Regions from separate parts of the Clostridium sediminicola genome, predicted to be linked through region 2. Evidence: a T-box and tRNA genes for the amino acid it is inferred to sense, from the RefSeq annotation. Region 2 holds a T-box; the other holds one or more tRNA genes.
The links. A T-box is a leader RNA that pairs with one kind of tRNA and senses whether it is charged. The one in region 2 lies ahead of argS (arginine--tRNA ligase), so its partner is inferred to be a tRNA-Arg.
Positions count from the first base shown of each region.

Region 1: it encodes a tRNA-Arg, which carries the amino acid that the T-box ahead of argS (arginine--tRNA ligase) is inferred to sense. The anticodon was not compared.

Region 1 is NZ_BAABMF010000032.1:12,758-15,093, forward strand. Features, by position in the region: gene ACQ3F0_RS25195 (Flp family type IVb pilin) at 1-85, opposite strand, end outside; gene ACQ3F0_RS25200 (DUF192 domain-containing protein) at 145-483, opposite strand; cyclic di-GMP riboswitch class I at 552-638, opposite strand; gene tadA (tRNA adenosine(34) deaminase TadA) at 803-1,249, opposite strand; tRNA gene ACQ3F0_RS25210 (tRNA-Arg) at 1,366-1,442, opposite strand; gene ACQ3F0_RS25215 (phasin family protein) at 1,668-1,970, shown strand; gene ACQ3F0_RS25220 (ABC1 kinase family protein) at 2,044-2,336, shown strand, end outside.
Region 2 is NZ_BAABMF010000005.1:86,866-112,492, forward strand. Features, by position in the region: gene ACQ3F0_RS10810 (polymer-forming cytoskeletal protein) at 1-698, opposite strand, end outside; gene ACQ3F0_RS10815 (hypothetical protein) at 711-1,178, opposite strand; gene ACQ3F0_RS10820 (type IV pilus modification PilV family protein) at 1,190-1,981, opposite strand; gene ACQ3F0_RS10825 (hypothetical protein) at 2,058-2,870, opposite strand; gene ACQ3F0_RS10830 (PilN domain-containing protein) at 2,845-3,417, opposite strand; gene pilM (type IV pilus assembly protein PilM) at 3,431-4,498, opposite strand; gene ACQ3F0_RS10840 (prepilin-type N-terminal cleavage/methylation domain-containing protein) at 4,572-4,985, opposite strand; gene ACQ3F0_RS10845 (type II secretion system F family protein) at 5,161-6,366, opposite strand; gene ACQ3F0_RS10850 (GspE/PulE family protein) at 6,479-8,158, opposite strand; gene argS (arginine--tRNA ligase) at 8,616-10,307, opposite strand; T-box leader at 10,392-10,642, opposite strand; gene ACQ3F0_RS10860 (thioredoxin domain-containing protein) at 10,679-12,724, opposite strand; gene ACQ3F0_RS10865 (3-hydroxyacyl-ACP dehydratase FabZ family protein) at 12,969-13,379, shown strand; gene hcp (hydroxylamine reductase) at 13,676-15,328, shown strand; gene ACQ3F0_RS10875 (HsmA family protein) at 15,414-15,779, opposite strand; gene ACQ3F0_RS10880 (nitrous oxide-stimulated promoter family protein) at 15,829-16,137, opposite strand; gene ACQ3F0_RS10885 (hypothetical protein) at 16,147-16,332, opposite strand; gene ACQ3F0_RS10890 (MFS transporter) at 16,338-16,643, opposite strand; partial or broken gene ACQ3F0_RS10895 (MFS transporter) at 16,644-17,264, opposite strand; gene ACQ3F0_RS10900 (MarR family winged helix-turn-helix transcriptional regulator) at 17,343-17,777, opposite strand; gene ACQ3F0_RS10905 (DUF1540 domain-containing protein) at 17,964-18,122, shown strand; gene ACQ3F0_RS10910 (hypothetical protein) at 18,464-18,751, shown strand; gene ACQ3F0_RS10915 (TolC family protein) at 18,842-19,363, opposite strand; gene ACQ3F0_RS10920 (hypothetical protein) at 19,512-19,733, opposite strand; gene ACQ3F0_RS10925 (ATP-binding protein) at 20,903-22,204, shown strand; gene ACQ3F0_RS10930 (RnfABCDGE type electron transport complex subunit B) at 22,289-23,155, opposite strand; gene rsxA (electron transport complex subunit RsxA) at 23,168-23,755, opposite strand; gene rsxE (electron transport complex subunit RsxE) at 23,756-24,367, opposite strand; gene ACQ3F0_RS10945 (RnfABCDGE type electron transport complex subunit G) at 24,370-24,948, opposite strand; gene ACQ3F0_RS10950 (RnfABCDGE type electron transport complex subunit D) at 24,949-25,627, opposite strand, start outside.

The DNA of each region.
Region 1 (2,336 bases), on a different contig from region 2:
CTGCTATAATCCCTAAAACTAATCCGTACTCTGTCATACCTTGACCTTGTTCTTCAACAAATAAATTTTTGATTTTCGTTAACATAATAATACCTCCTTGATATTTTTTGTTTTTATCTCTTGCTAAGAATTTGACTCCTTGAATTATAAGAATTCCACTGCTTGTCCAACTTCTATTGCAGAGTCTTTTACCTTACCACCAAGAAGTTCTACTACTGCCACAGCATTTTTTTGGATTTTTCCCATTCTACCTGGCTTCATATTCTCATCTATTGCAAGAATAATATTATTAATATCAAGATATAAAACATCTATTGTATAGTTCATAAAATATGTGTGTATGCCATTACAGGGATAGATATATAATGCAGATTGAGGTGAAAGTTCTTTTGTAAACATTAGACCTTTTAGTCTTTTGAAAAAAGTATTTGCCTCAATTACATTTTGTACAATTATGTTGTTATTTCCTTTATTTTTCAACATAAGTAATTTTTTACCTCCCATGTATAAAAAAATACCCATCCTAAAAGGTATGAGTAAAATTTCAAACCTTCGGCAACTGGCTGACATAATGTATAAACATGTTAGTCCCTGTAGTTTTGCGTCATTAGTTTTCACTAATTTTGCCTTTATCGAGTTTTATATCCAATATTATAATTTTATTATACAACTTTTAAAATTTAATTTCAAGTATTTCTTCACATATTGTTAATAATTTAAATTAAAATTTTATTTAGATTTAAATTTATTCAAAATAAAACCTATTTTGTTTTAATACAACCAGCAATCCACTGTCAAATTTCTACCTATGTCTTCTATTTCTAAAAAATTCACTTATAATATCGCTACACTCTTTATTATAAGCCCAGTTAATTTCTACATAGTGATTAAAAGAATTATTTTGAACTATATTAAGTATACTTCCACAACTACCTGTAGTTATATCGGATGTACCTATAACTACTCTTCTTAATCTTGATTGAAAAATCGCTCCTGCACACATAGGACAAGGTTCTAAAGTTACATACATTTCACACCCAGTCAATCTCCAATTATTTAGTTTTTTACTTGCTTGCCTAATTGCTAGTATTTCTGCATGTGCCGTTGGATCATTCAATGTTTCTCTTAAATTATGTGCATATGATATTATTTCATTATTTCTTACTATCACAGCTCCAACAGGAACTTCGCCTTTGAAAAAAGCTTCTTTAGCTTCTTCTAAAGCTTTTTTCATAAATATTTTATCCATAAAATCATTCTCTTTCTCTTAACAATTTATATCATTTATCTATATTTTAAAAAAAATACGAATTTTTTTATTTTAACAAAAACAAAAATAACCAAGCTCTTCTTGGTTATTTTTTGTGGCGCACCCGAGAGGAATCGAACCCATGGCCTTCCCCTTAGGAGGGGGACGCTCTATCCTACTGAGCTACGAGTGCATATTTAATTACTTTTTTTGTTACTTTAATATTTTATTGCAATTTTTAGATATTGTCAACCTCATTATAGCAGTCAATTATATATATTAGATTATTTATTCCATAAAATAAACACAATTATTAACCATATATTAACATTATATTTGTTTTTATGAAATATAGTAATAATATAATTGAATTATGTAAATACTCTATAGATAAATAAAAAATACTGGAGGATTATTTATGTTAGAAGAATTTAAAAATATATTATTAGCCGGAATAGGTTCCGCTGCATATACTTATGAAAAGGCAAATGAATTAATTGATAATATGGTTGAGAAAGGTAAGCTTACTATAGATGAAGGTAAAGACTTATCTCAAGAATTAAAAAGAACTATATCAAATAAAACAAAAGAGACACCTAAAAAGGTTAAGCCTTTAACAAAAGAAGATATAAAAGAAATTCTATCACAAATGAATTTTGCTACAAAATCAGATTTAGAACAAATTGAAGATAGAATTTCAAAGTTAGAAACTAAACAATAATTGCTCTATTAGGAAAGGTTTCTTTTGTTGATTAAGAAACCTTAATCTTAGAGCTTTTTTCTGAGAGGTATATATGAATAAAAAATCTGTATCAAGATTTAGACAAATAGTTAGAACTCTAGCTTATCATGGATTTGGATATATAATGGATACAACTTTAAAAAAGCAAAATAACACTCCTTCAAATTTAAGAAAGGCTTTTGAAGAATTAGGACCAACTTTTATAAAAATCGGTCAAATTCTTAGTACTAGACCAGATATACTTCCAGAAAACTATATAGAAGAGTTATCAAAATTACAAGATTGTGTTCAAGAAGAAACTTACGAAAATATAAACAAAGTGTTTTTTGAAGAATTTACTTGTTC
Region 2 (25,627 bases):
CTCAATTTAAGGTTTCCATCAATAAAAACCTCTCCATTTGATTTTGAACTACCAGATATATTAAAATTTCCATTTATATATAAATTACCAAAAAATTGCTGATTACCATATAGTTTATAATTATCATCAATTAAAAAAGTATTATTTGATGCATCAAACTTACTACCTTTAAAATCTAACTTTTTATAAAAATAAATTATATTTGATAAACCACCTTCATTTGTATCTCCGCTATCACCACCACTGTTATTACCACTATTACTTCCAGAATACACCAACTCTTTTCTAAAATATAATTGGGTTTCTATAGTTTCAGTTTTACTACCTAGACCTGCTGTAACTTTTACGAAGATGCCAGTATTATTTTCTATAGGATTTATAACTATCGACTTTATATTAGAAATTATTACCCCTTCATCATTTTTAAATTCATTGTTTTCTAATTTAAAAGTATCATTAGAAAATACAAATTTATTTGTTATAGGATTATTATACGATGTACTATTTAATGTAGCTTGTGAAAGTTCGTTTATGACACTTTGAGCCGAATTTTGTAAATCAGCCGTATCTTCAGCATTATTCAAATTCCTATAATTTGATATAAAAAAAGTAGAGGTTGCCCCCATAATTACTACTAGAATTCCCATAACTAATATTAATTCTATTAATGTCATAGCCTTTTTCTTACTTTTAATCATTTTATCCACCTTCTATTTAAAAGACTTCTCCATCAATTCTATAGAAAACAAATCATTGTTATAATTAATCTTAAATTTTCCAATAACATTTTGGCTCTTATAATTTGAAACCAATTCTATTAACATTAAATCACCGCTAAAAGTAGGAGTTACATCATCTTTAAATATTACTCTTAATTCTCCATTTTTCAAATCTGCATAATAACCATTACTATCATCCGATATAGAATTCCCAGCAATTTTATTTAAATTGTTTATTATATCACTCTTCTTATCAGAATTATTTAAGAGCAAAATAATTGCCCCATATGCTTGGTCAATGCCGCCCTCTGCAATATATCGATTTTCATAATTATCACTATTTTTATTTCTAAGTTTATAATTTGATGTTGAATAACTAATTATTGCAGTTCCAATTAAACTTAACACAACTAGGGCTATCAGTACCATTAATAGAGCTGATCCTTTTTTCTTTATCATACAATCACTTCCTACTTAAAAATAGGCTTATATCCTTCAAACATTTGATATGTTTTTCCATCCTTACTTACATTAACACTAACTTTATACATTATGAAACTATTAGATACTCCTCCATCACCGCTAGAATCATTATGTTCTATTATACTATCAGTTATACCCTCACTATTTTTTTTAAATTTAATATCACTACTACCTGTATAATAAATATAAATTTCATTCGAGTTTTTTATATAGTTTTGATTCTGGAAACTAACTTCAAAATTATTTCCTGTGTCATTTACGATATTGATTTTGACATCAGAATCCACATCTACCCCGATAGATGGTCCATTGCCATTATTCTCAAAAACAACTCCATTTTTCGTATAAAATATTTTTACTTTCTTATTCTTTTTTACGTTATAACTTATAGAATCATCATTATTTGATGCATATAGTTTATTTCCTTTTCCAACTTTTTCAAATCTAATATTTATAAAATTTTGTTCTGGAATAACCTTTTTTGAGCCTTCATTATTTGAACTTTCATATTTTTGTAATTTAATTACCTTTTCTGTAACTGAAAAACCATCTTCTATATAGGTTTGAGTTGATTCAGAAGAAATGTTTTTAGCATTTTTTAAATACTCAAATTTTTTCTGCGCCAAAGCCAAGGATTGAATCTCCTCCTCTGACTTACTATTTATCTTTGTACTAGAAAGTGCCAAAGAGAATATAGGAGTAATAACTATACTAAGAATAGCCAAACTTATAATTAACTCTAATAACGTAACTCCTTCAGTTTTTCTCCTTATTTTCATAATATCTAATCACCCCAAGCACAGTTTACAATGGACAATTTACAATGGACAGTAATTGATGATTATTAATTCTTAACTATTTAAACGGATTTTCCTTCCCATATACATTTGAAAGAGTCCAGTTATTATAATCAAAATCAGTTTTATCCTCTTTTAACTTAGGTATAGCATAAAAATCTAGGTTTATACTAACTGAATTCCCGCGTTCTCCCGTTGTCTCATCACTTTCCAACTTTTCAATAGTTATATCTCTAATAATTATTTTTTTATTATATGTATTTATACCATTAATAAAATTAGCAATGTTTTCATAACTACCCTCAATTTCAAGAGATACTTTCATATTTTCTACCAAAAATTTATTTTCTTCGTTTTCATTAGATTTCTTAGTAGAATCATCAGTTAGATTGTTTGAATCAGCTTCATTTTTTTCATTACTAGAATCCTTATTTTTTAAATTTCCATATTCTTTAACTAAGTTCTTTAATAAAAATTCTTCTTCAGCTTCAGAATTTAAAATTTCTTCTACTCCCTCAATTGTTGTGGCTGAAAAACTCATATTGCTGCAAATTAAATCGTTATTAGATATAAAAGAATCTATAATCAATATTAGTTTTTCCTGCTTAGTAGATGGAAAGTACGCCCCAACAGAATTTTCTACCACTTTTTCAACGTCTAAAATATTTTTTTCTAGTTCTTTATCATATTTCTCATTTTGTTCAACATTCTTTAATTGTTGAACATAACTATTATTTATTTCGGATAATTCTTTTATTTTTTCTGTTTGAGATTGTAAAACCAATTTGTAAAACACTAATAACACTACTACACTAGCCAGTATTATTAACAATAGTTTGATTTTATTAATTTGAGATGGTAGCTTCATCATAAGCTCCTCCCTTCAATTCAGCCTCAATATCAAAGACAAAACTAGAGCCTTCAGATGAAATATTATTAATATGAATATCACTGAATAGACCTGTATTCTTAAGGTTATATTCAAACTCAGCAATTCCTTGTCTGCTAGTTGAAATTCCTTCTAAAAAAATATATGTACTATTTAAACTTATATAATTTAGAATAATGTTTTGAGGTATTGTTTTATTAATGCTTAATAGGAGATCTTTATTAATTCTATCTGAATTAATAATCAAACTGTTAATACCACCAACTATCTCACTATATTCATTAATAACTTTCAACATCTTTTCTTTTTCTGAAATTGCATTTTGAGTTTCTCCGTAATTTTTAGATTTAATAGCTACTTCGTTTTTAGCTATTTCAGAATTTAATTTTTTGATTATACCAAAATTAATTAAATATGCTACTAACATAACAGTACAAATAACTGATACCAGTATCACAATGTTTATTACTTTTATATTTCTTTTCTTCTTTTCCTTTAACAAATAGTCGAAAAAATTGAAATCTTTCATATATAACACCTACTTATCTAATTGTAGCTCCTATAATATTTATATATCTTTCATAGTTTTTATTAAATTTTAAATCAGATGATTTTATATTACGTAATTCTATAATTGAAACAGAAACATTTAAATACTGTTCCATATAATGTGTCAATCCCTTTACGTTTGCTGTTCCACCGTGGATATAAATATGTTCTAATTTTTTTTCTTTATTTTGATTCATATAGTAATCTATAACTCTATCAATATCTTTTATCCATCTATCTACCTCTGCTTTTATTGAATCATTTATCTCAGCAACTGAAGGATCTGTTTTATTGATATCATACATTAAATCCGCATATTTCTTTTTAAATTCCTGTTTTTTTTCTTCATCATCTAACATTTCATTGTAGATAATATTATCTAAATATTTCCCTCCGCCTGAGAGAATTCTTGAAAACTGGGTGCTTCCTTCTGAAATAATATTTAATTCTATATTTTTAAATCCAATATCTATAATTACAAAGATTCCTTCTGAATCTGAATATTCTCTTTTTAATTTTATATTTCTTGTACTGAATAATTTTTCAATTGCATTGGAATTTAAATTTAATACCTTTGGCTTGAGTTTTAAATAGTTAATTAGCTCCCAATACTCTTTAGCAATCTTTTTAGGAAACAAAATGACATTGACTTCATTTAATACTTCATCATTTAGAGTCTTTTGTCCTAACATTTTATATTTTATTTCATAATCCATAGCATTGACAGGAAGTTGATCCTCTACCTCATATTTTACCATAGTATCCATATCTTTTTCATTAGCTTTTGGTGTTAAGATATTTCTAGATATAACCGAACTACTTTTTATAGTTATATTAACTTTCTTCGCAGTGAATTTTCCTGTTTCAAATACATTTTTTAAAACTTCTCTTATTTCTTCAATATTTTCAATTTTCCCATCTTTAATAACGTCTTGAGAAAGTTCAATAATAGATGATTTATTTACAAATATTTTCTTACCTTTCATTTTTGACTCCAATATTTTTACACTATTCGACCCAAATTCCATTGTTAAAAAACAATTATTGAATAAATTTGTCATATTTTCACCTCTATAAGGTAATGATAATATAAATTAACACAATGCGCAATGCGCATTGTGTTAAAAAGATTTATTAGTCTGCATATGCTCCTGCTGGTGTAGGATAAATCTGATCAGTTCCATTTGTAACAGTAACATTTCCAGTTCCTTTAGAAACTCCTACAACAAAATTATTACCACTTAATTGCGGAGTAGGTACTTCATTAAGAGCTCCTAAAATATCTGCCACATCTCCAGTACCTCCAGAAACTAGCGTTAAGCTTAATGAAGTTCCATCTGCAGCAGGTACTTCAATAGTTTCATCTGCGATTAAAATAGCAGTTGCATTAGCTATAGTTTTAGCAGTTGCAATATCCGCCTTCTTTTTAGCTAATTCTCTGTACCCAGAAAACCTTGGAATAGCTACAGTAGCAAGAATTCCTAAAATAGCAATAACAATAATAAGTTCAATTAATGTAAATCCTTTCTTAGCTAAATTCTTTTTCATAGTATACATCCTCCCTTTAATATATCTTTTTTATCTAAACTTGTGTTTCCACAACTTTATTCCAGTAGTTTGAATCAATACACAATTCACAATTGAAGGATACATTTTGCTTTTTAGATTTTCTGTGAGAAAATCAACCTTTACTGTCCACTGTAAATTGTGAACTGTAAACTAATTAAATAGTGCTATACATATCAAACATAGGTAAAGCTATGGCAAGAACAACAAATGCTACTATTAAACCCATAACTAAAATCATTACTGGTTCTATAAATGTTACCATTTTGCTTAACCCTTCTTCTACTTCCCTATCATAAAACTCAGCGGTTTTATCCAAAATTTCATCCAATGATCCCGATTCTTCACCTATTTTCACCATAGATACTAACATAGGCGGAAAAAAATCCAATTTTTCTATTGCTTCTGAAAGAGTTACTCCTTTAATTACATCTTCTCTTGCATTCAATAATTTTTTTTCAATAAATTTATTCCCTACTAACTTTGAAACTATTTCTATTGAATCTATTAATGTAATACCACTATACATTGCTATAGACATATTTTGAGAAAATCTTGAAGTTATAATCTTCTTGCTTAATTTCTTATATCCAGGTAAATTAAGTTTTACAGATTCAATAATTGTTTCTCCTTTTTCAGTTTTTGAATAATAAGATATTCCAATTATTATGAATAAAACTATCAAAAATATGATATACCAATACTTCCTGAATCCATCACTTATAGTTAATAACACTTTAGTTATCATTGGTAATTCAACAGGACTATTCTCAAACATAGTAACAAATGTAGGTAACACAAAGGTCATTAAAAAAATAACGACACCTATGCATGCAATTGTTAAAAATATTGGATAAATCATTGCACTTTTAATTTTTGAAGCTAATTTATATTCTTTTTCATAGTGATCAGTCATTTTATGAAGTATTCTTGATAAGTTACCTGTCTCTTCTCCCGATTCAACCATATTAGTTAAGAGAAAAGGAAATACTTTTGGATACTTTCTCATTGAATCAGACATAGTAGACCCCTTCTGAATATCTTCATATACTCCATCTAAACTTTTCTTCAATGCCTTATTTTCAGCTTGAACTTTTAAAATATTCACTGTATTCAATATGTTAGACCCTGCATTTAATAGTGTATAAAATTGCCTACACATAATTGAAAGATCTTTAGAATTTACCTTGTTGAAAAAGGAAGGTAATTCTATTTCTTTTTGAAGAACAATTTCTTTAACCCATATAGGATAATATTTATTTTGCCTTATCATTTGGATAACTTCTTCTTTTGATTCAGCTTCAATTTTACCATCAATTTTTTCGCCATTTCTCATTGAAGCTCTATATTTATATAATGCCATCTACGCACCTCTTTTGTTTAAAGAGTAAGCAAAACAACTTTTGATTCTTAATCAATAACAAAAGTTGTTCTCTGCTTTCATAAAGCTTGTCTATCTTTTTATCTTAATATTTTTATAAAAATGCTACTTTAGCGAGTTCTTCAACCGTAGTTACTCCTTTTAATACTAGCTTTGCACAAGATTCTTTCAGAGTTTTAATTCCATTTTGTCTGTTTAATTTATTAATAACAGACATATCAGCTCCATTTTGAATCGCTTGTCTTATCTTTTCATCTATTTCCATTATTTCATAAATACCAGTTCTTCCAGAATAGCCTGTATTTCCACAATGGCTACAACCTACTCCTCGATATAATTTTGTCAGCTTATCTCTTTCTATACCTATAATATTTTTTTCATATTCACTAGCTATATACTCTTCTTTACATTTAGGACATATAACCTTTACCAATCTTTGTGCTACGACTCCAGAAATTGCAGCTGCTATTAAGTAAGCATCAACTCCCATATCCATAAGTCTTACAATTGCTGCTGATGCGTCATTAGTATGAATTGTACTAAGCACCAAATGCCCTGTAATAGCTGATCTAACTGCTATTTCTGCGGTTTCTCTATCTCTAATCTCACCTATCATTACTATATCAGGATCTTGCCTTAAAATAGCTCTAAGACCTGATGCAAAAGTAAGCCCCGCTTTATTATTAACATTTACTTGATTGATACCTTCCATCATGTACTCAACAGGATCTTCAACTGTAATAATGTTAATATCAGGTTTATTTAGTTCACTTAAAACAGTATATAAAGTAGTGGATTTACCACTTCCTGTTGGGCCAGTCACTAAAATAATCCCATATGGGCTTTTTATCATATTACCTAATTTCATCATATCATATTCAGACATGCCTAATTTTTCTTTATTCAAAAGATTATTGTTTTTTAGGAGTATTCTAATAACAATTTTTTCTCCATGAACTGTAGGTAACACAGAAACTCTCAAATCTATTTTAATCCTTTTAAATACAGTTATAATTCTACCATCTTGAGGTATTCTTTTTTCAGCAATATCCAAACCTGCTAATATCTTAATTCTCGTAACAAGTGCTGCGAGATTTTCCTTTGGTGTTCTAAGAACTTCTCTTAAAGTTCCATCCACTCTATATCTTATCTTTATATATCTTTCATTTGGTTCTATATGGATATCACTTGCTCTTGCTTTAATAGCATTATCAATAATAGAATCTACTAGTTTTACAACTGGAGCATTTTTTACTTCCTCATTTTCAATTATCAAAGTTTCTTCTATTTTTGAAGCATTTGTCTTAGATAGTTCTTCAGCAGCTTTTTCAACATATTCTGAAGAATATTGTTTTCCAATTGCATTTTCAATATCTCCTTCAGATGCAATAACAGCTTTCACACCTAAACCTGTAACCAAACTAACATCATCATAAGCAAATATATTTAATGGATCTGACATTGCTATAATTATAGAAGATTCTACAAATCCAATAGGAATCATATTATACTTCTTAGCTAGACCTTCAGGAATCATTCTAATAGCTTTTTTGTCTAGTTTCATTTCTTCTAGATAAACTCTTTCCATGCCTAATTGTACTTTTAAAACTTCAATTATATCATCTTCTGTTAATATATTATCATGTATTAACTGCTTCCCTAATTTTAATTTAGAGGTCATCTGCTTATTAAGTTCTTCATGTAATTGCTCTTCAGTTAATTTTCCACTTTGAACCAACAAATCGCCCAATCTTTTTTTTCTTAATGATTTCATCAGACATTCCCCATATGCATTTCATTTTTATTTTTCATATAATATAGTATTAAATAATATTAAATTTTTTGTTGTTTTTTGCTTTTTTATAAGCAATAGTTTTAATTCAATGATATATTCTAATTATAAATTATTAAAACAGATATTTCAATTAAATTCCTGTAATTAATTTCTATTTAATTATACTATAAATAAAAACTTTTTTCAACACAGTTCTCTGTATTTTGAGTTGTTTTTTTAATTTAAATAAAATTTAAAATCAATTTATGCTATTTTTATACATATTAATTGAAATCCATTATAATTTCAATTAATATTTACTTATAATTTGGTAATATTCAAATTATTAATGTATACAAAATTATCTACCACTTTATATACATTCGCAAAATATGTCTACTAAATAAGCGGTTAAATTTCTAAATCGAAATTCAACCGCTTATTTATATTTATCCTATTACATTTTTTCTACAACTTCTATCCCTAACAAGTCAAGAGCATTTTTGATAACTTGGCAACTTGCTTCTACCATTTTTAATCTTGCAACTTTTAATTCTTCATCTTCAGTATTTATTATGTTATGAGCATTATAGAATTTATTAAATCCTTTTGCAATATCCACTACATATCTTGTAACTATTGATGGTTCCAACTTATCAATTGCATCTAATATAGCATCTTTGAAATTATTTAATGTTTTTACTAGTTCAAAAGCTTCTTTAGAATTTAGTTTACTAAAATCAGGAGTAGTATTTAATTCCCCTGCTTTTCTTAAGATACTCTTACCTCTAGCATAAGTATATTGAACATATGGTCCTGTTTCTCCATCGAAGTTTAGCATTTCACTCCACTTAAATACTATATCTTTTCCTCTTCTATTCTTTAAATAAGTAAATTTAACTGCACCAATACCTACTTTTTTTGCAACTTCATCTTTGTTTTCTAATTCTGGATTCTTTTCTTGAATCAACTCAGCTATCTTTGAAATAGATTCATTCAACAAGTCTTCTAGGAAAACAACTTCACCTTTTCTCGTGGAAAGTTTTCTATCTGAAAACTTAACCATTCCAAAGCCTACATGTTTACATTTTTCTGCCCAATCATAACCCATTAAGTCAATTACTTTGAATACTTGATTAAAGTGTAGCGATTGATCCTGTCCAACTACATATATATTTCTATAAAAATCATAAGTGTCTTTTCTATAAAGTGCAGCTGCTAAATCTCGTGTAGCATAAATCGTAGCTCCATCTGCTTTCTTTATTATACACGGAGGCATATTATAATCTTCGAGCATTACTACTTGAGCACCTTGACTTTCTTCCAATAAATTTTTATCTGAAAGTTCTTTAACAACTCTATCCATTTTATCATTGTAAAAACTCTCCCCTGCATAAGAATCGAATTTTACTCCAAGCATTTCATAAACATTCTGGAATTCTTTAAGACTTAGAGTTTTAAATCTTTCCCATAATTTCACTTCAAACTCTGAACCATCTTCTAGATTTTTAAAATGCATTCTACCTTCGTCTACTAAAGTAGGATCTTTTTCCGCTTCATCATGGAATTTCACATAAATTCTTAACAACTCTTTAATTGGTTCTTTCTCTAAAGCCTCTTCATCTACCCATCTTTTATAAGCAGAAATCAACTTCCCGAATTGAGTACCCCAATCCCCTAAATGATTTACACCTATACAGTTATATCCTGCAAATTGCATTATTCTATACAAAGAATTGCCAATAGAAGTACTGCATAAATGTCCAACATGGAAAGGCTTTGCAATATTTGGTGATGAATAATCTATAGTAACATTTTTTCCTTCTCCTGCTTTTGAAGATCCGTAATTTTCTTTTTCATTAAGTATTTTAGTTACAGTTACTTCTGCAAATGCGCCTTTGTCCATAAAGAAGTTTAAGTAAGGACCCGCTGTTTCAACACTTTCAAAACCTTCTTTATTCATTTTTTCTTTTATTTCCCCGGCAATCATTTGCGGAGCTTTTCTCATAGCTTTAGCCAATTGAAAACATGGAAAAGCAAAATCACCCATTTCAGGTTTTGGTGGTATTTCTATTAAGCCTTCAATAAATTCTAAATCCAAGTCTACAAATCCTTTTATTCTCTCTGCAATAATTTTTTTATAATCCATTTTTTATCTTCCTCCTATAATGAATACACAATTTACAATTAAGTTATATGCATAAAAAAGTCTCTAATTATATATAAATCTATAATTAGAGACGAAATATCCGCGGTACCACTCTTATTGATTAAACAAATATAGATAAATCCACAAAGTAGTTAATCTATAAATAATCCTCTTAACGCTTTAACGCAGCTAACGTCATACTTTGTCTTACCTAAACGGTAAAATTTCAGTAGCTTCTCCAAGGTTCTCTTCACTCTTATCTATCTACAGAGCTTACACCCTCCTCTGCTCGCTAAAAGAATCAATAAGTTTACTCTCCTCTTCACCGAATTTTCACATAATGTTTACCTATAATTATAGTCTTAATAATTTTATTTTGTCAACAGTTTTTTTAATTTTTCTTTGTCTTTTACAGGCTCTAAACACTGAAAATCCTTGCATACATAAACAGTTACTTCATTACCTAATTTCTTCTTTCCTTGGAGGGATTCATTAAGCTTCCACATATCTTTATCATTTAGTAACACATCAGTAAAAGGGTTAAAACCAACTCTTACTAAATCAATAAATTCTTTTGTATTTTTTTCATTTTTCTCTCCAGCAATAACCACCGCTGTTCTTCCATATAATTTACTCATTAGTGCCATGACTAAATATGTATAAGCATTAGGTGTCTCATCTATGTTGCTGCTAAATGCTTTAATTAATTCATCAGCCTTTTGCGCTAATTTATAATCGTCAAAAATATTACTCAAACGAATTATATTTAAGAGTGCAACAGAATTTCCTGAAGGTATAGCTCCATCATAAATTTCTTTAGGTCTCCAAATTAATTTTTCTGCATCTTTACCATTTAAAAATAGCCCACCTTTTTCTTTGTCCCAAAATAATTCTATCATCTGTTCATTAAGTTCTTTTGCTTTCTTCAAATATTCTGCATCAAAGGTAGTTTCGTAAAGTTCTATTAGCCCCCATATTAGAAAAGCATAGTCACTTAAATATCCCTCATAATCTGAACTCTGTTCTCTATATCTTGCAAGTAACCTTCTATCTTCTCTAATCAAATTATTAAACAAAAATCTAACTGCATTTTTTGCTGCTTCAATATAGGTACTATTACTTAAGATTCTTCCACCAAAAGATAATGCAGCAATCATTAATCCATTCCAAGAAGTTAGAATTTTATCGTCTTTATGGGGGTGAATCCTTTTTTCTCTATTCTCAAACAATTTTAGAAGACTTCTTTCAATTATTGATTCTTCTATATGTCCTAACTCTAATTCTTTATCTGTTCTATTAATCAAATTAGGTATGTTCTTTTCTTCAAAATTACCTAGTTCAGTTATATCATAAAGTTTTGAGAATAATTCACTATCAACTTCTAATAATCTATCAATCTCTTCTTTAGTCCATACATAAAACTTTCCTTCTACTCCTTCAGAATCAGCATCTTCTGCACTATAAAAGCCACCTTCAGGATCTGTCATTTCTCTAAGTATATAAGTAAATATTTTTTCTGCAATTTCCTTATATATTTCCTTTTTAGTTAATGCATATGCCTCAGTATAAGCAATTGATAACAAAGCATTATCATACAACATCTTCTCAAAATGAGGTATCAGCCATTTATTATCTGTAGAGTATCTAGAAAACCCATATCCAACATGGTCAAATATACCACCCTTATACATAGCTAGTAAAGTCTTCTCAACTAAATGCAATGCCGTTTCCTCACCTGTATTTTTATAATACCTCATTAAAAACATCAAATTATGTGGCATAGGGAATTTAGGAGCAGTGCTAAAACCTCCATAATGAGGTTCAAAAGATTTTTTTAACAATTTATAAGTATTTTCAATTACTTTGTTATCTAGTTCTTTTTCTGTACCTGTAGCTTCATAAATCTTCATTTTTTCTACAATATAGTCACCTTTATTTATAACTTCATCTCTTTTTTCATTCCATAGACCTGATATTTCATTTAATATATTAATAAAACCTATTCTGCCATACTTATTCTCTTTAGGAAAATATGTACCTGCATAAAAGGGCTTTTTATCAGGAGTTAAAAATACAGATAGTGGCCAACCACCACTCCCAGTTAAAGCTTGACATACTGACATATAAATGTTATCTATATCCGGTCTTTCTTCCCTATCAACTTTTATTGAAATAAAATTCTTATTTAGAATCTTAGCCACGTCTTCATTTTCAAATGATTCTCTCTCCATAACATGGCACCAATGACAACAACTATACCCAACACTTAGAAATATGGGTTTATCTTCTTTTTTTGCTTTTTCAAAAGCTTCCTCGCACCAGGGATACCATTCTACAGGATTATATGCATGCTGCAAAAGATACGGTGACTTTTCTTTTACCAATCTGTTTGATTTTTTACGCATATTTTCTGACATGCTATCACCTTCCTTATTTCTATTTTTTTATAGTCTACCACTGTGAAAGTTGGACTATTCACAAAATTAAAGAAGCTTTTCACCAAGAATAAAGACTTGTAAGTTGATTTTTAAAGGAATTTTATGTATAATTCACTGTATATAACCAGTATAAAAGTAAAAAAAGCAAAGAATGGTACACTTTATATTTACGAAAAATAACAAAATTAAAAATTCCAATTTATTGAATAAGGAGGACTTACTTATGAACGATATTGAAACTCTACTTCCTCATAGACATCCCTTTTTGTTTGTTGATGAAATTCTTTCCGCAGAAAAAGATGAAATTATAGGAATTAAAACTTTTGATGATTCTTTTATTTATTTTCAAGAGTACAATTCCAAACAGAAAATAGTACCAAATGTGATACTTGTTGAATCAATGGGGCAATGTGGAGGTGCAGGAATAAAAAAATTAGGTATAGGTGGAAATGCATTATATGGCTTTGCAGTTATACAAGATGTGAGATTCTTTAACACTGTTGAATTTGGACAAACGGTTAAAATGGTAGTCAAGAATCTTAGAGTATCCAGTAGGGGTATAAAACAGTCAGGAACTGCCTTTTGTAATGGAAAACTTGTTGCAGAAGCAACCTGGATGTGTGCAAAACTTTAAAAGTCTAGAACACCTCTCTACTCACTTTATATTTGGTTAGCTTTCCATAACATTTCTATTATATTGTGCATTAGATTTTTACTTATATAAAGTCCAATTTATTTAAGTAATAATGTATAAAGTTATATGAACAATTTTAAACTTACATATAATTAAATAGTCATAAAAAAAGAACTGTAATTTAAGTGAGCAGTTCTTTTTTTATACCTTATTGAACTTTTGAACTTTACATATAATATCCAAATTTACATATACTATCGAGTGAAAATAACAATACATAATACGGAGGTTATATAATGGATAATGCTATGTTTTGTTTCCAATGCGAACAAACTGCTGGAAGTAAAGGATGTACTAAAGTAGGTGTATGTAGTAAAAACCCAGATGTTGCAAAAATGCAGGATGTACTTATTTATCTCATGAAAGGAATTGGCTTTTACGGCACTAAAAACATAGAAAATGGCAATAAAATCACCAGAGAAATAGGTGAATTTTGCACAGAATGTGTTTTTGCTACTTTAACTAATGTAAATTTCGATCCTGAAAGATTTATAGAATATATAAAAAAAGCTAATGCTGTAAAAAAAGAGTTAATGCAAAGTGCAGGCGATGTTCCTAATGTACCTGATGGAGCAGATTTTATAGCACCTGAAACTAAAGCTGAAATACTGGCCTTACCAAAAGTTCCTAATTTAGGAGTAATGGACGATGAAAACTTTGATATGGATTTACGTTCTTTAAGAGAATTGTTGATATATGGAATAAAAGGTATGGGAGCATATCACCATCATGCATATTGCCTTGGTAAATATAGTGATGAAGTTATTGAATTTACTTTCAAAGCAATGGGCGCAACTCTTGATAGATCACTAAAAGTTGAAGATTATTTCAACTTAAATATGGAATGTGGTAAAGTTAATCTCGATTGCATGGGCTTATTAGATGCAGCAAACACTGAATCCTATGGACACCCAGAACCTACTGAAGTTTCAATCACAAAGAAAAAAGGACCATTTATAATTGTTTCTGGTCATGATTTAAGAGATTTAAGTGACTTGTTAGAACAATCTTCCGGTAAAGGTATTAATATATATACACACGGAGAAATGCTTCCATGTAACGCCTATCCAGGACTAAAAAAACATAAACATTTGGTAGGAAATTTCGGTGGTGCATGGCAAGATCAACAAAAGGAATTCGATTCAATTCCTGGTGCTATATTAATGACAAGTAACTGTATCATGAAACCTAGAGATAGTTATAAAGATAGAATATACACTTCTAGTGTTGTTGGTTATGAAGGTATTCAACATATACCAACTATTAATGAAAAAAAAGACTTTACTCCTATTATAAATAAAGCACTAGAATTAGGCGGATTTACAGAAGATGAACCTGATAAGAAAATTACAATTGGTTTTGCAAGAAATGCAGTATTAAGTCATGCTGGTGAGATAGTAGATGCTGTTAAGAGCGGTCAAATTAAACACTTCTTCTTAATAGGAGGTTGTGATGGTGCTCGTCCAGGCAGAAATTATTTTACAGAATTTGCAGAAAAAACTCCAAAAGATACTGTTATCCTAACTCTTGCTTGTGGAAAATACCGTTTTAATAAACTCGATTTAGGAACTGTGGCTGGTTTCCCTAGAGTATTGGATTGTGGTCAGTGTAATGATGCCTACTCCGCTATTCAAATAGCTGTTGCTTTAGCAGGAGCTTTTGAATGTGACGTAAATGATTTACCACTTTCATATATAATTTCATGGTATGAACAAAAAGCAGTAGCTGTTTTATTAACTATGTTACATTTAGGACTAAGAGACATTCACTTAGGTCCATCTTTGCCAGCATTTGTTACACCTAACGTATTACAAGTTTTAGTTGACAAATTTAACATCAAAGCAACTTCTACTGCAGATAAAGACTTAGAAGCTATATTAGGAAAATAAGAAATTTTGCTAACAATATACTTAAAATAAAAATGAGCATTCCATTTTTTAGCTTGGACTGCTCATTTTTGTATTAAGTAATATATTATTTCATCATATTTGATAATGCACCTGTTATGAATGGTATTAACCAAATTATCCATACAAATAGGCTGAATTTATGAAATTTAACTAACAAATTATCATTATTGTCTACAAGTACAATAGTAGCCCAAATTGCATGAAAAAGCATTAATAATATAGCTAACAATCCAGTTACTCCATGAATATCAAATTGAAACTTATTACTCATAATTGACATCACAGTTGTCCCTGTTGTATCAAATACAAAACCTATCCAAAAGAATATTAGATTCGATTTTGTCAATCTTCCAGAAAATCTTTCTCCCCAAACTCCTATTGAATAACAAATTAAAGCTAATATCATTGCTATTATTGATATAATTAACATCATAAAACATCTCCTTCATAATTAATTATATTTAATTAGTATATCAAAATTATTTTGTAAAACTATCAATAAAGTGTTGTATTGAAGATATTGGATGAACAAACAACATCTTTGGACCCACACTCTTCATAATACTTTTTATCTTATCTTGCATATCCTTTCTATAACAATGTATAGTGCATTTTCCACATACGGGTTTATTTATACCGAATTTACAATGTTCAAGACGTGCTTTTGAATAATTCAATAATTCTGTACATTCTTCACATAAACCTTTTTCAAATTTATGATTTTGCTTACAATAAAGCTTAATCATCTTCTCTACTGTATTCTTTTCACGCTCTATACGATTTCTCATACTCACCCCTTAACAAGCTCCTTTTTGTGTAATATTTGAGTTTTTACATTCTAGTATTTCATCGCCTTTCATTTCATTACCTTCTTTAGAATAATTCTCAACGGTAATTACTACAAACATTGTTAGTATACAAAGAAATAATAATGCACCAACAGCTGTATTTTTACTTATTCCCCAAAGAACACCTGTTAACACTCCCCCTATAAAAGAACCATAAATTGTACTGTATTAAAAATACCTGTTACAGCACCCATAGCATTTTTAGGTGCAAGCTTTGTTACTTTAGCATGAAATAATGATACTAAACTCATATAACCTATAAAATATAATATCAATCCAGCTGCAATAAAGTAAATATTTTCTGCAAGAAGACAAGTAATTGATGCAATCAGAACTACAAACGCTGCTTTTACTGTATTTTTTTCATATCCTTTATAAGCAAATTTCACAGAAATTCTCATTTCAATTATTTCCAAAAATGTCCCAGGTATAAATAATTTCCACATTTATCCTACTACAATGGATTTATCTATTATTTGAGGAACTATAATAAAAACACTTACCATTGAATAATATACAAAAAAACCTCCCATCATTAATTTCATTATATCTTTTGTTATCATTTCTAATTTTAGTTTCTTCTTTTTTACAATACATTTTTGCATTTTATTTTCTTTTACAAAGAAAGCAATATAAAACCATGTAACCACTGTAAGTGTAGCACACACACAAAAAATTTGAGGAAATGAAAGCACTTTATTTAATAAAGTAGCTCCAATAAATCCAGCCGTTCCAGCTAAGCCAAATGCAATTCCCACAATACTCATTGCTTCATTTCGTTTTGTATCAGAAATAACATCTCCTATCCAAGAATATGCTGCAGCCATAATAGCTTCACTTCCTTGAAGTGCTCTAGCAACAATGAGAATATAAATGTTATTTGCAATACCTGCTAGAAATTAACCTAAAGCAAGTTGAAATATACCAATTAAAACTATTGGTTTTCTTCCTATTTTGTCACTTAACGCACCAAATGGTACCTGATGTATTGCTTGCAATAACCCATAAATTCCAATTGCAAGTCCAACCAAAAATTTTATTTCAGATTTTTTAAATTTTTTACTCATTTACTATTGCATCTCATTTTACTCTGAAAGCACTCTTTCTGCTGATTCTTTTATTGGATTTGAACCTTTAAATATTGTTTAATCATCTAATACATTTTTTAATGTTTTAAGTCCTAAAAGAATAGTATCCATTTCCTCTTTACTAGCATTGCTAAAAATATCCCCAAAATAATTGTTTATAGTATGTCGAAGCCCTTTCACAAGTTCATTACCTTTACTAGAAAGTTCAATATAAACTATTCTTTTATCTTCTTTACTTCGAACTCTTTCCACTATATTTTGTTTTTCAAGTCTGTCAATAATTCCAGAAACTGTACTATTAACAAGATTCATTTTTTTACTTATTTCACTTACTTTTAATCTTTTATGTTTTACAAGTATTTTAACTACTGAAATTTGTGGTACAGTTAGCCCGCTATCTTTAAATTCATTTTTAATACTGTGATTTAATTTAGAATTTATTTCCTTAAGCAAAGAAGCTATTTGGAAACCATCTGTTAAATTTGACATCATAACTCTTCCCTTCTTGAATATATTTCGCACAAGAATGATTCGCATACGAAACATTCTTATAATAGCATTTAATAACAAAAAATACAACACTCAAAAATCAAATATGCAAAAAAAACAAGTGAATAGTTTCTCTAAAATTGCTAATACTATTGTAGTAATATTAATTTATAAATGGAGGGATATATTGTGGCTAAAAACGAAAACATCGGATGCAATGTTAATGAATGTAAACATCATAGCGGTGAAGAAAACTACTGTTCTTTAAACAAAGTTCAAATCATAAAACATGGCGGAACAGCTAATACTGTTGAAAGCACAGATTGTGGAAGCTTTGAAACAAAATAATATCATTATATATACTGCCTAAACATTTAGGCAGTATTTTTTATTGCATAGAAAAGTATAAATTTTATACTTTTCTATGTAATAAAAAATGAAGGGGTGCAGGGGAAGTATTCCCCACTTCTTTTAGGAGGGTGCTCAGATGCGATAGCATTGTCGAAGGGAATCCCGCTGGCATGGCAGGTGTTTGCTTGCAAACACTGAGAATGCTAAGGCTCCGCCGCCTTTTTTATAAATATTCTTATTTCAAAATGTTATTTTAATGATTAATTAAAATAACATAGTAACTAAATCCTTTTATATTCATATACTAGAATTGGTTAATACTACTTGGAGGTAAAAAATTGTATAATGGATTTTATGGACCTATGCCATTTCGACAATTACCTATGCCGAAAGTACCAATGGATACAAATACTTATCTAAAGAAATTATTTACAAAACTAATTGGTTATAAGGTGGACATTCTATTAAATGGTCGTGAAGGTATTTTCAATAATTTGAAAATCTTAAAAGTTGAAAATGGTGTAGTTTACACTGAAGCTGAAAATGAGATCTGTGTTATTCCTATTAGATTTGTGGCAACTGTTTTTATGTCAAAATCTCTTGCAAAAAAATTATACAAACTCTAATTGAATTGTAAATTCTAACAAAGATAAAGACTTGCGATTACGCAAGTCTTTATAAATAACCTAAGTCGGTCTAAACAGACCTTCTCAATGTTAATCTACAAAATTTTTATAAGTCTCTACGGCCACATAATAATCTAACTTGGCTTTGTCCAATTCTAACTGAGCAAATGCAAGATTCTCTTTGGCCAGAGCCAAATTGTTTTTTGATTCTAAGCCAACTTCATATCTTTTTTCTGTAGTATTTAAAGTAATGGCTAAATTGGAAATCTCAAGTTCTTTAATGCTGAGTGCATCATATGAATTTAACAAATTATTATATTGACTTCGCACTTCATATTCTAGACTTCCCCTTTTGTCTAGAATATCATAAACCAAATTAGTTATATTTTGATTAGCTTTTGAAATATTGCTATCATACTTTCCAGAAGAATTATAATCTTCATATATATCTAATTCAATACTAGCAAGATTACTCTGATTTTGAAGCTTCACTAATTCTCCATTGTTTGCTAAAACATAGTCAACTTGATCATCTAAACTTTTTGTTGTGTACTTTTCAAAGGGTACTTTTATTGCTTGAACCTCTAATGGAGTATCCAAATCATAATTCATTAATATATTAAGCTCCAGAGAAAATCGCTTCCGTTAATTTGTAAACTTATATAAATTATAAGTTTACTTTTGAATACTTCGTTCAGCAGTTGTACAATTATTAACTGTACTCTTACCAATGGAAATTTTAGTATTAATACTTGCTAATTCATCTTGAATTTGCATTTAATTTATTCTCATTTGCTCTTTGCCTCTGAATATTATATTCTAAAATACGATTTTTCAATGTGTCTAAAGTTATGCTAATTTTACTCCATGTAGCAGCTCCTATTATTGATACTACTACCCCAATTGTAATTATTATAAATACTTCTAAAATTATTATATTTCTAATTCTTTTATTCAAATTAAACACTGTCTTCTGAACCACTAAATGCAGTTCCTATTCTACTAGTACTTTCAAGGGCAGTAACTGTTTTTTTCCAAAGTTAGTTGATTTACCTATTTTTTTCAAAATATAAAACTATATTTCTTATCATTTCAAAATATTACGATTACATTATTCTTTTAATAACTTTTAGTTTATCTACACTACCTTCATCAGCTAAACCATTATTATAATCATAAATTATAGCATTTTTAACAGCTTATATATCTATTGATAAACCATTCATAAACGAGTTTATATATAAATTATTTAGAGTTTCAGCTACTATTAATTATTTATCTAATCTTTCAATTTCCTTTTGTTTAAGTATTTCTTTAAACTCTATTAGTAAGTTAAGTTTTTTTTGAAGAAATGATATCTTTCATTTACTAGTTTAATTACTTCATCAGATAATCCTTTAATATTTTCTACTATTATATGTATTACCTTTTTGGTATAATTTGAAAATATCATCTTTGTATGGGTCCAATATACTTTATTTTAGTAGAACGACGAGTAACTGTTTGTGTAAAATTAGGGTCAATATATTTTTTAACAGTCCGTCTATCTAAAGCTAAGATTTCAGCTATTTTTGTCATAGAATATTTCTTAGTATATAAATCTCTTACCTTATTAACCAATTTCGTTTTTTCGCTTCGTTTTGTTTTTTTACCTTTGGAAGATAAAAAAATTATAAGTTTCTGCAAATGTTTTATGATTGCAATTAGGATTATTTCAAAACATCTTTCTATTATTAATGAAGATTATAACCTTCTTATTTTGTATTGGTAAATCTTAAAACTTCACTCATAACGGGAATATACTTTTGTAGATGCTGTATTACTATAAGGACATACAACTTCATTACCAGTAGATTTCATCCATACCTTAACGGTATCTTTATTTATTTCATGTCGTATATATTCTAAATTCTTATCTAACAATTCTATAAAATCATTTATCTTAAATGTTCTCTTTTCTTTAGTTCATACCAATAAGTATACTGCATATCTATAAAGTATTTTAACTAACTTTGGAAAGAACCTACTTAAATCTATCCTAATGCTGTTGTCCCCCTTAGAAACGCTTATTTTTATACAAAAAAAATGATAAATATGATATTATTAAATTGCGTAGTAATCTTCGCAATTTAAAATAAGAGGGGCATTATAATGAAAACTATTGATAATTATTATAATATAAAAACAGATTTAAGAAATCTACTGATTTATAGAAATATTAGAAAAAATAATACTATGAAAAAATTAGAATTACTAATAACTGAATCAGCAAAAGAAAATCTAAACTATGAATTAATTTCTGAAACTTATATCTCTTTTATAGGTGATTTAATTAAAATAACTGAAGAAAGGGCCTATACTGGTAATTTACTTGGTAATTTTATTTTAAATTTAATTTTAAATGATTCTAATGTATTTGCTTTATCATGCGAAAAATATGGAAGTAATCTAGAACCATCTTTAATCAAGTTAGCAATGGAAGACTTAGAAGTTCTATATAACCTTATGAATTTAAAATTAAGTTTTTTAGACTTAATAACTAAAGTCGATAGTAGCTTTCTATTAGATTATCAACCTACTTTAAATAAAGAAAAGTATCAACCATACAAATACGAAAAATCTCAATTGATAAAATCAGAGAATTTCCACTCCTTTGCTGAACATTTAATCCAATACTACTATAAAATAGGTTCAGGTATTCTATCAAACTTCCTTGCTTTTAAATGGGATGAATTGTCAGGTATAGCCGGTATAGATAACCCTCATAAAATTGAATTAGAAAACATAATAGGATATTCTTATCAAAAAGAAACTTTAATAAAAAACACAAAAAGTTTTATAGATGGAAAAGTTGCAAATAACATTCTATTAGAAGGAGCAAGAGGTACTGGAAAGTCTTCTCTTGTAAAGGCCCTTTTGCATCATTTCCATAAAGATGGGTTAAGATTAATTGAAGTTAACAAACTACAATTCTTATACCTTAATAAAATTATGAGCCAATTAAGTAAAATGAATAAACCCTTTATTCTATTCTTAGATGATATATCTTTTGAAGACACGGAACTTGAATATAAACAAATGAAATCTATTTTAGATGGAGGTATAGAAGCAAGACCTCAAAATGTTGTTATCTATGCAACATCAAACAGAAGACACTTGGTTAAAGAAAAATGGGACGATGCTCCTGATCTCAGTCATAAAGATGAGATTCACAGTAACGATTCTATAAATGAAAAACTTTCGCTTTCAGATAGATTTGGTATTACTTTAACTTTTGTAAAGCCAAGCCAAAAAGAATACTTAGAAATTGTTTATTCTCTTGCAAAACAAAACGGAATAACATTACCACAAGAACAACTAAAGGCAGAAGCAATCAAATGGGAACTAAATCAAAATGGACGATCCGGAAGAACGGCAGAACAGTTCATAAATTATTTAATATCTACCTATTAGCTTTAAAACTTATAGGTAGATATTAAATAATAGTTGTCAACTGTAAATTGTAAACTAAAAAAGCACCCCTACGGGTGCTTTTTACTATGCTTCTTCTTTTGCTTCAGCTTTAACTGCAGCTACTTCTTTCTTAGCTTCAACCTTTTTAGGTTTTGGTTTTCTAAAATTATCAATTGCAGCAGTAGGACATTTTTTAGCACATAATCCACAATTTTTACATTTATCATAGTTAATAACTGGTAGATTATTAACCATTTCAATTGCATCAAATGGACATGCTTTAACACATAGTGTACAACCAATACATCCCACTTCACAAATTTTCTTAACTGATGCGCCCTTAGCTTTTGAGTTACAAGTAACTTTTACAAACATTCCTTTTGGCATCATCTCAATTATATTCTTAGGACATTTAGCTACACAAGCTCCACATCCAACACATTTATCTTCATCAACTACAGCAACTCCGTCAACAATATTAATTGCATCAAAGTTACAAGCTTTAACACATGAACCAAATCCCATACATCCAAATTCACAGGATTTAGGGCCGCCACCTGGTACTATTACAGCTTGAGAACAATCTCTAACTCCATAATATTCGCCTTTATCTTTTGCTTTTGATGAAGTTCCCTTACATTTAACATAAGCAACCTTCGGTGCTGAAGTATCAACTTCTACTCCTAAAATATCCCCTATTTGAGCTGCAACTTCTGAACTAGCTATTGGGCAACAATTTGGAGCTGCGCCTTCATTAACTATTGCTTCAGCATATGCATCACAGCCAGCAAATCCACATCCACCACAGTTTGCTCCAGGTAAACATTCCTTAATTTTAGGAACTAAAGGGTTAACTTCAACTGCGAATTTTTTTGATGAATAGCCTAATAATATAGCAAAAACAAAACCAAGTCCACCTAAGCTAATTATCGGTAATAGTAATTCCTTCATTTGAACCCCTCCTTATACCAAACCAGAGAATCCAAGGAATGCAATTGCCATTAATCCAGATGTGATTAATGCTATTGGTAATCCTTTTACTGCTTCTGGCATATCTGTATTTTCTTCCATTCTTTCTCTTAATCCTGCAAGTAAAACTATAGCTAACATAAAACCTAACCCAGTAGCAACTGAATAAACCAATGCTTGAAGTAGGTTAAATCCTTTATTCATATTAATAATAACCGCTCCTAAAATAGCACAGTTAGTTGTTATCAACGGTAAGAATATACCCAAAGATTTATACAAATCTGGACTAGTTTTCTTAAGTACCATTTCAACAAATTGTACCAATGATGCAATTACTAATATGAATGCAATAGTATATAAATATTCAAGTTCCAAAGGTACTAATATAAATTCAAAAATTACATATGAGAATATTGATGCAAGTCCCATAACAAATGTTACTGCCATTCCCATACCTTTTGCTGTTTCTATTTTTTTAGAAACTCCAAGGAATCCGCAGATACCAAGGAATTTTGCTAAAACAACATTGTTAACTAGTACAGCGCCTAGTATTAAAACAAAATATTCTTGTAGGATTCCCATCTATTTGCCACCTTCCTTGCTTTTTTTCATATTGTAAAGATTAAATAAAGCCATTAATATTCCAAGTGTAATAAATGCGCCAGGCGCTAATACAAATATTAATGCTGGTTGGAATGCTGCTGGTGTAACTTTAAAACCGAAAGCCATACCTGAACCTAATATTTCTCTTATAACACCTATAATAGTTAATGCTAATGTAAAACCTAATCCCATACCTAATCCATCAAAGAATGATGCTAAAGGACCATTTTTAGATGCGTAAGATTCTGCTCTACCAAGTATCATACAGTTAACAACTATAAGTGGAATGAATATTCCTAATGAATCATTCAATGCAGGAACAAATCCTTCTAATAAGAATCCAAGCAAAGTAACAAAAGTAGCTATAACTACGATAAACGCTGGAATACGAATTTTATCAGGAACTAGTTTTCTAATAAGTGAAATAACCACGTTAGCACCGATTAAAACAACCATTGAAGCAATACCCATACCAAAACCATTTTTTGCACTTGAAGTAACTGCAAGGGTAGGACACATTGCAAGAACTTGAACGAAAATTACATTTTCAGTAAATAAACCTGTTTTTAATCTTTCCATTGCAACTTTCATTATTAGTTTCCTCCCTTCAATTCATTATTATATAAATCCACAGCAGAGTTAACTGCCCCTGTAACAAAATTAGAAGTAATTGTTGCACCTGTTAATGCTTGTATTTGATTATCAGCAGATGCTTCTGTTTTTACAACCTCTAAAGCTTTTTCAGTAGATATACCTTTATACTGATCTTTGAACTCATCTTTAGTCGCATTAGCCCCAAGTCCTGGAGTTTCAGTATGAGATAAAATAGTCATTCCTGTAATAACTCCATCTTTTGAAATGCCCACCATAAGATCTATTGTTCCACCGTAACCTTCATTTTGTAATTTAATTGCATAACCTTGAACTTCATCACCTTTTTTACCTTCATTAACTTCAGTAACTAAAGTACCTTCTGGAAGTTCAATTTCCTTAACTGCAAAATTATCAGCATCAGGTAAAACAGCTATCATAGCCTCATTATTTTTCTTTATTTTCTGTTTAGCGATAGGTTCTTTTGTTATCTGGTAAACTCCACCTAAGAAAAGACCCGCAAGTGCAGTGATAATAAATAATATCACACCTAACTTTAAATTACTTTCTGACTTTTGCAATTATTTCACCTCCCCAAATACTCTAGGAGTAACATATTTATCTATTAATGGTACACATAAGTTCATAATTAAGATTGAGTAAGAAACTCCTTCTGGATATCCTCCGAAAAATCTAATAATAGTTGTAAGTAAACCGCAACCGATAGCGAATATGATTTTACCATTAGTAGTCATTGGAGAAGTTGTGTAATCAGTAGCCATAAATATAGCACCAATCATAAGTCCACCAGCCATAATTTCATATATTCCATTACCAGTCATGAATCCATCTCTACCGATAATTGTAGATAATATTAAAACTGTTCCTATATAGTAAACTGGAATATGCCATGTAATTACTTTTCTGTAAAGTAGATAAGCTAGTCCAATTAATAAAGCTAAAGCAGAAGTCTCACCAATACATCCACCGATATTACCCATAAATACAGCAGTTATATCTGGTAATGCTTCTCCACCCTCTTTTAATATTCCAAGAGGAGTAGCTGTTGTAACTCCATCAATAGTCCAAGTTGTCATTGCAACTGGATAAGAAGATACCAAAAATGCACGAGCAGCTAATGCTGGGTTTACTATGTTTTGTCCAATACCACCAAATAGTGCCTTAACTACTACCATAGCAAATATTCCGCCAATTGCAACCATCCATAATGGTAAAGTAGGAGGTACATTCATCGCTAAT